Regions from separate parts of the Methylobacterium sp. P5_C11 genome, predicted to be linked through region 1. Evidence: riboswitches for the same ligand, from Rfam matches in the RefSeq annotation. Region 1 holds a riboswitch; the other holds the start of a gene.
What was found. Region 1 has a riboswitch for cobalamin ahead of ACXJKQ_RS22170 (TonB-dependent receptor). Riboswitches for the same ligand answer to the same signal wherever they lie in the genome.
Positions count from the first base shown of each region.

Region 2: it holds a riboswitch for cobalamin, as region 1 does, so the genes downstream of both, ACXJKQ_RS08245 (CbtB domain-containing protein) here and ACXJKQ_RS22170 (TonB-dependent receptor) in region 1, are expected to answer to the same signal.

Region 1 covers NZ_JBFULS010000053.1:15,907-20,112, forward strand. Annotated here, with positions in the region: gene ACXJKQ_RS22150 (hypothetical protein) at 159-566, opposite strand; gene ACXJKQ_RS22155 (hypothetical protein) at 785-976, opposite strand; gene ACXJKQ_RS22160 (hypothetical protein) at 1,064-1,315, shown strand; gene ACXJKQ_RS22165 (cell wall hydrolase) at 1,358-1,960, opposite strand; cobalamin riboswitch at 2,212-2,403, shown strand; gene ACXJKQ_RS22170 (TonB-dependent receptor) at 2,640-4,206, shown strand, end outside.
Region 2 covers NZ_JBFULS010000010.1:82,058-86,263, forward strand. Annotated here, with positions in the region: gene cobW (cobalamin biosynthesis protein CobW) at 41-1,075, opposite strand; gene ACXJKQ_RS08235 (DUF1636 family protein) at 1,072-1,473, opposite strand; gene ACXJKQ_RS08240 (CbtA family protein) at 1,466-2,203, opposite strand; gene ACXJKQ_RS08245 (CbtB domain-containing protein) at 2,220-2,402, opposite strand; cobalamin riboswitch at 2,439-2,632, opposite strand; gene ACXJKQ_RS08250 (coagulation factor 5 8 type domain-containing protein) at 2,800-4,158, shown strand.

The DNA.
Region 1 (4,206 bases):
AGGAGCCGCATGACCGATGCCCCAGATCCGCCGGAGGGGCCATCCGGGAAGACAGCCCTGCTGATCGCCCTGACCCTCGCGGCCATTGCCGCCGCCGCTTACTTCCTGGTCCACATGGATTAGCGCCCGCCGCGGCGGCGACCGGTCCGGCGCCGCCACTACAGGGTTCGGCAATTCCCGTAGGTGACCCTGACCTCATGGCGCTCTTCGGGGTTGAGCTGCGCTTCGACGAAGTTCATCTTGTTCAGGTCGATCAGCAGGAAATAGACGCCGTTCTGGCATTTGATCGCGTTGCGCGGCGTGCGTTCGTTCAGCCGCGGCGATGCGGTCTGGCACTCGTAATAGTCGGAGCGCCCGGCCGAGATCACGGTCAGCAGGCCGCCGCTGGTGACCAGCGAGAAGGTCCGGGCCTTGTGGGGCTGCGGTTTCGCCCCCTCCGGCGGGTCGGGATCGAGACCGACCGACCCCTCCTCCGTACAGGTCATCGGACGGCGCAGCTGAGCGGCCGACGGCGTGATGCTCAGCAGGAGGAGCGCACCGGCGAGCGCTACCCGTTTCGCGATCATCGGCGGAGGATCCGTGATTCGTGGGTAGTTTCTACCGACAAGCTAAGCCACGTTCCATCCGTGTAAATGCCGCATGCTCCAGTGGACAGGCCGTTCAACAGATTTGCCGTCCCATTCGATTGTCCGAAGCGAATATTTATGCGTTCGATCGGTCCCGGCGCGGCCGGCCTGACGCTGCCCGGCCGGCCAGGCCGGTCCCCGCACCGGCGGCGCACACGCTAATCCTCGGGCGCACCCGGATTGTCGTTGGCGGCCGCATCCGCGTCGCGTCGCGCCGCGATCGCCGTTCCGATCTCCAAGAGCAGCAGCCGAGACAGGAGTTGCATCGTCGCCGTGCCGTTCGAAACAAGGAGGTGATGGGCCGCGATGGTCGCCTCCACCATGCGGTCAAAACCGTCGTCGTCGGACATGGCGGGGCAATAACCTGGTTGAATGCAGAGCATACAACTTAAAGGTAAGGATCCGGTTCGATCGCCCGCCCACAAACAGGCTTCCCCGTGCGCCCGACCGCCCGAGCCGACGCTCTGCTGGGGCGACTGGCCGAGGCGCTCGGGCATCCGGTCGAGATCTTCTTCGCGGAGGTCGGCCCGGAAGCCGCACCGGACCGCGAACCGATCGCGACCCTGGAGCTGCTCCGCCTGTGGAGCGCCCTGCGGGAGCCGCGGAGCCGGCAGCGGGTCCTGGCCGTCGCCCGGCAGGAAGCCCGCGCCCTGCGCGAGACCCGGGCGGACGACGCGGGCCCCCGCTGATCGCACCGGTCGCGCGCCCGGGCCGGGTCGGTGTGGACCGCTCTACTGCGCCGCCGGAGCGGGCACGGCCGCGTAGGTCAGGGCCATCGCGGGCAGGCCGGGCGCCGCAGGTGCGGCCGGCTTGTCCAGCTTGGCCGCGCGGCGGTCGCGTTTCTCGTAGAAGGCGTTGCCGCCGGCGACGGCCACGTAGTGCATGTTGTCGTAGGGGTAGTGCCGGCCCGCGGTGTGGAAGTACATCGCCTTTCCGACCTTCGGGTGGCGCTCCCCGGCCAGGACGGCGTCGGCGGCGTCGGCGACCTTCAGCAGGTCCTTCTCCTGCATCGGCTTGGTGAGGACGCCCGGCGCGAATTGCCCCGGCTGCCCGACCACCGCGCAGATGCCGCCCGGGAAGATCGCGTTCTCCAACCGGTTCATCACCACCGTGCCCACCGCGACGAGCCCGTCGCTGTCGCTGCGGTTCGATTCGAAGTACATGGCGCGGCCGAGGCAATCGCGCTCGGCATCGCTGACGACCATCGGCGCTTTACGGTCGGGGATCGAGCCCGTCGTGAGAACCGGCGAGGCGGTGTTGCAGGCCCCCAGGCCGCCGGCCGTTGCCAGGACGATCAGTGCAGGACCGATCCGCGTCCTCTCGCTACCCCGCATGCATGTGCGCTCCGTGCTCGCCCAACCTGGCCGCATCGGGCGAGGCCCCGCCCGTGCGAAGGCGAAGCTTGACCGCACGTTCGCGGCGAGGATGTGGCAGCGGCATCCGCGCCTTCGGGACCGGCCCGGGGCCGAGGCGGGCTCCATAAGGCCGCCGACAGGTCCCGGGACCGCACTGTCGCTGCCGCGCCCCGGGGGCGCCACAGGGCCTGCCGCCTGGCTTCGGCGTGTTGACGTGGCCCGCCCGCCCGACGGATGGTAGGCGTGACGGTTTCCTTCGGGGATCAAAAGGGAACGCGGTGAGGGCTCGCCCCGAAGCCGCGGCTGCCCCCGCAACTGTGAGCGGCGAGCCCTTCACCACCACGTCACTGGGTCACCCCGGGAAGACGGTGCGAGGGCGGCGACCCGCGAGCCAGGAGACCTGCCGTCAGCCGTGGTCACACGCGAAACGCGCCGGGCGGGGTGTCCTGGCGGGTGTCGAGGCGCCCGCGCGCGAGCACGGACGCCGAGGCCTCGTTCGCGGTGACGTGCCACTGCCGCCGCCCGAGATCCCGTGACCCGTCTTGCCCGCCGCTCCGCGCTCCCCATCCTCGCCGCACTGGCGAGCCTGACATCCGCGGCCTCCGCCCTGGACCGGACCGGGCCGGACCCCACCGAGACGCGACTCGACGAGATCTCGGTGACCGCCGAACCCGCCGCGGCCGCGGCTCCGCAAATCGGTCCCTCCGCGAGCGCAGGCTATGTCGGAGGCACGACCGGCATCGGCGGGATCAGCACGCCCGTGGACTCCGCCAGCTCCGGGCTCATCACGGGTCCGCAGGTCAACAGCCGCCCCGTGACCCGCCCCGGAGAAGTTTTGGAAGCGGTGCCGGGCCTGATCGTCACCCAGCATTCCGGTGAGGGGAAGGCCAACCAGTTCTTCCTGCGCGGCTTCAACCTCGACCACGGCACCGACATCGCCCTGTCCCTGGACGGCATGCCGCTCAACATGCGTACCCACGCCCACGGCCAGGGCTACGCCGACATCAACGTCCTGATTCCCGAACTCGTCGGCGCGGTGGAGTTCCACAAGGGGCCGTACTTCGTGCGCGACGGCGACTTCGCCTCCGCGGGGTCGGTGCGGATCGACTACCTCGACGCGACACCCAAGAACGTCGCCCTGACCTCGATCGGCAGCTTCGGCTACAAGCGCGCCCTGTCGATCACCACTGTGCCGCTGGGCGAGGGCAACCTGCTCCTGGCTGGCGAGGCGCAGGTCTACGATGGGCCGTGGGTCGTCCCGGACGCGCTGCGCAAGATCAACGGGGTCGCCCGCTACAGCCAGGGCACGGCGCTCGACGGCTTCTCGGTCACCGGCATGGCCTACGCGGCGCGCTGGACGGCGACCAACCAGATCCCGGAGCGGGCCGTCACCGAGGGGCTGATCAGCCGCTACGGCACGATCAACCCCACGGACGGCGGCGACACTTCCCGCTTCTCGATCTCGGGCAAGTTCAGCGCGACGGACGACACGGGCGTGACAAGGGCCTCGGCCTACGTGATCCGCTCGCAGCTCAACCTGTTCAACGACTTCACCTACTTCCTCAACGATCCCGTCAACGGCGACCAGTTCCACCAGCTCGACCAGCGCATCATCGGCGGCGGCGAGGCGTTGCATATCTTCCAGGGGGACCTGTTCGGGCGGCCGATGGAAAACGAAATCGGCGTTCAGACCCGGACCGACTCGATCCGCGTCGGATTGTTCAACACCACGAACCGCCAGTACCGGTCCGGCGTGCTCGACGATCGCGTGCTGGAGACAAGCGGGGCCTTCTACTTCGACAACCGGGTCCGCTGGACCGACTGGCTGCGCACCGCGATCGGCTTCCGCGCGGACGGCTACTATGCGCGCGTCGTCTCGGACACACCCGCCAACTCCGGCAACGCGCGAGACGGCATCGTCAACCCGAAGCTGGGCCTGACCCTCGGCCCGTGGTTCGATACCGAACTCTACGTGAATTACGGCGGCGGCTTCCACTCGAACGACGTGCGCGGCGTGACCGCCACCGTCGATCCGACGAGTTCGCTGTTCAACACCACGCGCTCGCCGTTCCTGGTGCCGTCCACGGGCTACGAGATCGGGCTGCGCAACCGCTCGATCGCCGGGCTGGAGACGAGCCTCGCCCTGTTCCGGCTCGACTTCGCCTCGGAGAACCTGTTCCAGGGGGATAGCGGCACGACGGAGCCGAGCCGCCCGACCCGGCGCT
Region 2 (4,206 bases), on a different contig from region 1:
GCGAGCGCGCCGCCGGTCGAGCGGGGGCGCGCGTGCGTACTCATCCCGCGAGGGCCGCCGCCACGGCGTGACGGTCGAAGCCCTTAAGGCCGATCACCACGAGATTTCCGTCGCGGGCTTCCCCAGCTTTCCAGGGCCGGTCGAAATGGTGGGCGACGCGCCGGCCGACGCCCTGCACCACCAGGCGCATGGCCTTGCCCTCGACCTCGGCGAAGCCCTTGATGCGCAGGACGCCGGCGATCTCGGCCGCCTTCTCGACGCGGGCCGCGAGGTCCCCGGCGGTGACCGCCGGACGGACCCGCAGCGCCACGGTCTCGAAGTCGTCGTGGTCGTGATCCTCGCCCTCGCCGTGATGGGAGGGGCGCGCGGCGAGGTCGTCCTCGGCGGCCGCGCCGAGGCCCAACAGCACCCGCGGATCGATGGCGCCGTTCTCGGTCTCGACGACCTTCACGGCCCGGGGCAGATGGCCCTCCACCTCGGCGCGGACCCGGGCGCGGGTCGCGGCGTCGATCAGGTCGGCCTTGTTGAGCACCACGAGGTCGGCACACAGGAGCTGGTCCTCGAACACCTCCTCCAGCGGGTTGTCGTGATCGACCGACTGGTCCGCGGCCCGCTGGGCGGCCAGCGCCTCGGGGTCCTCCGCGAAAGCGCCCGAGGCCACCGCGGGGCCATCGACCACCGCGACGACGCCGTCGACAGTCACCCGGGACCGGATCGCCGGCCACTGGAAGGCCTGGACCAGCGGCTTCGGCAGGGCGAGGCCGGAGGTCTCGATTAGGATGTGTTCCGGCGGGTCGGCGCGTCCCAGCAGGGTCTCCAGCGCCGGCACGAAATCGTCCGCCACCGTGCAGCAGATGCAGCCGTTCGGCAGCTCGACGATGGCGTCCTCGGTGCAGCCCTCGACCCCGCAGGCGGCCAGGAAGGACTTGTCGAAGCCGACGTCACCGAACTCGTTCACCAGGATGGCGAGGCGGCGTCCCTTGGCGTTCTCGACGACGTGGCGGACCAGGGTGGTCTTGCCGGCGCCGAGGAAGCCCGTGACGATGGTGCAGGGGATCTTGTTCACGAGGGTCATTCCGCGGCCTCCAGGGTGCCGGCGGGACGCGGGCGAGGGTGGGGAAAGGGCGGGATCCGGGCGATCACGCCCGTGCGGAAGGCGGCGGGACGCGCGCGCCAGGGCACGAGGCCGTCCGGCGTCTCCGCGTAGGCCGCGAGCCCGGCGAGGATCGTGTCGGCCGAGGTAGCGGGATCCATGTCGCCGTACACGTAGGTCCAGCGGTCCGCCGAGGCGACCGCCACGGTGCACGGCCGCTTGCAGACGGACAGGCACTCCACGGGCTCGACCCGCAGTCCCGGCACGGCGTCGCCCCGCGCTTTGAGCGCCTCCAGCAGGAGCGCCCCGGCGCGGGGGCCGTCCGGGTCATCGTCCAGCCGGCGGCAGGTGGTGCAGACGTACAGCACGGTCTCAGGCACGGGCCGTCCCCCGCGCCGTCTCCCGCGAAAGCGCCTGCCACGCCCAGCCGAGCCCCAACCCGATCAGGATCCAGAACACGAACCCGATGGCCAGGGACCGGGCGGCGAATTGCGCGGCCAGGGCGGCCGGGAGTTCGGACGCGGCCTCCGGCGCCTGAGGCGCGCCGACGACGTGCGGGGCGACGATCAGGACGAGACCGCCCAGGATCGCGATCAGCGTACGGCGGACGGCGATCAGGTAGAGGCCCATGCCCGTCGCCGCCGCGGTCATCAGCCACCAGGCCTGCCGCGCGGCGAGCGGGGCAGCCGCGCTGCCGGGCAGTTCCGGCGGCAGGCCGAGGCCCGGCGCCAAGGCGACGCTGGCGAAGCCCGCCACCGCGAAGGCGAGGCCGACCTGCGGGGTCGGCTCCCGGCCGCAGGCGAGCATCACCGCGCCGAGGAGCAGGGCGTAGCCGACGCCGCCGACGAGGGTCGCGAGCGCCGTGAAGGCCATCCGCGGCAGGCCCTGACCAGGTTGCCATTCCGGCGCCGCGTCGGGCGCAGCGTGGTCATGCCCGGCATGCGCCAGGACGATCGGCAGCGGCTTCGCGGCCTGATGCGACGGTTCCTGCTGCTCGTAGCGCTCGGCCGCCACGATCAGCGGCGACGTCAGCGTGAGTTCGAGGCCCGTCACGACGGCAGCCGCGAAGAAGCCGGCGGCCAGCGCCGCCGACAGAAGCCGGATGATCATCCCTGTGACGATGGCGTCAGTGACAGGGGAAGTTCTGGGTGTGCCGGAAGTCGTGCGCCGCGTTGTGGAACGCGATCGCCGGCGAGAAGCCGGCCATGAACAGGAGGCCGAGGCCCAGCATGGCCGCGAGCGCCACGGCGATCGGACGCTCCGACGAGCGGGTGCCGGCGGCGACGGGGGCGAGGGTCGAGGTGGTCATCGTCGAATGTCTCCAGCCGCCCCACCGGCGGCAATGCGGGATCCTGTCGTGACGGCAGGTCTCCTGGCTCGCGGCTCGGCGCGCCTGCCGCCTTCCCGGATCGCTCCGGTGGCGCTCGGCAGACGCTCGCCGCTCACAGTTGCGGGGGCAGCCACGGAGTCGAGGCTCGCACCTCTCACCGCATTCCCTTTTCACCCCGTCGCCGGGGCACCGTCACCGCGCCGTTGTAGACGCATGCCAGCCACGACACAACGGAGCGCCGACGGATCGGATCCGAATCCCGTGGGGCTCGCACAATCCGGGTTGGGCTTGACGCATGCGGCCCGATGCGGGCACCGCCCGCAGCGGACGTCCGGTCGGTCCGGCGCGGGCGCATCCCTTCAGCTCCGGAGACCCGATGGCCCTGGCAGACGATCCACGTCCGGCGCTCGTCGATCTCACAGCCGGCCGTCCTCCGCGGGCCGTGGCAGCCGCCGGGAGGGAATGGCTCGAGGTCGATCTCGGCGGCCGCTTCCCGGTGCATTCGGTCGCGCTGCGTCCGGCCGCGGGGGCCGGCCTCCCGGAGGTCGGCGACGTGGCCGTGGCGGTCTCGCAGGACGGCGTCAGCTGGTCCGAGGCGGACATGGCCGGATGGACCGTCGCGCCCGACGCCCTGGTGGCCGTGCTCGCCCCGGACGAGCGGGCCTGGGCGCGGATCGTGCGGATCGCGACGACGGAGCCGGCGCGCGTCGGCGGCGTCGAAATCCGGGCCGACGAGGCCGCCGTCGATCTCATCGCCCTGCGGGCGGTCCTCGGTCTCGACGTGACGCTCCTGAACGAGAAGCCGGGCGCCAACGTCTACGTGAGCTACGCCCTCGAGGCCTCTCCCGGCCGCACCGGTCGCGACCTTGTCGGCCTGTCGCTGTTCGAGAACGGCGCCTTCGGCAACTGCCTCGTCCAGTACATCGTCGCCGTGTCGATCGCGAAGGCGCTCAACCTGAAATACATCAAGGTCCCGAAGGTCGATCGCAGCAAGGTAATCTTCCTGACCGAGCGGCTGACCTGCGACGGCATCACGTTCATCCCGCCGACCGAGCCGCTGCCGACGGATGGCTACTTCCTCTCGGGCCTCTACTTCGATCCGACGCAGTTCGAGCGCGTGGTCGGGCCGCAGGGACCGATCGATTCCCGAGCGATCGTTCAGGGCGTGATCCGGCCCCTGTTCAACGGTCTGCCGCGGAGCGTCCCGAACAAGCCCGACGATCAGCTCCTGATCCACATCCGCTCGGGGGACATCTTCAGCACCTGGGTCGACCCGCACTACCCGCAGCCGCCCTTCGCGTTCTACCGGATGGTGATCGACCGCCTCCTGGCGGAAGGGCGGATCCAATCGGTGAAGCTCGTCTTCGAGAACCGACTGAATCCGGTGATCGCCGAGGTCGAAGCCTACGCGGAACGGCGTGGCTTGCCGGTGGAGATCCAGAGCGAATCGTTGATCGCCGACGTCACCGCCCTGGTGAACGGCCGCTACCTCGTCTTCGGCCTGGGTACGTTCGGACCGGCGATCTGCCACCTGTCGGACCATGTCGAGCAGGTGTTCTACTTCGCGTCGAACTGGCCGCAGGGCTTCCAGTCGATTCCCACCATCGGAAAGGTGATCGAGGTCCGGGACCTCGAGGGGCGCTACATGAAGGTCGGCGAATGGCAGAACAGCGACGCGCAGCGCCGGACCATGATCGACTACCCCGCGGAGGCGCTCGCCTTCGATGATGCCTGAGCCCTCACGCGCCGGTCGACCGCGGCCCGCAATCGTGGCGGACCCGTG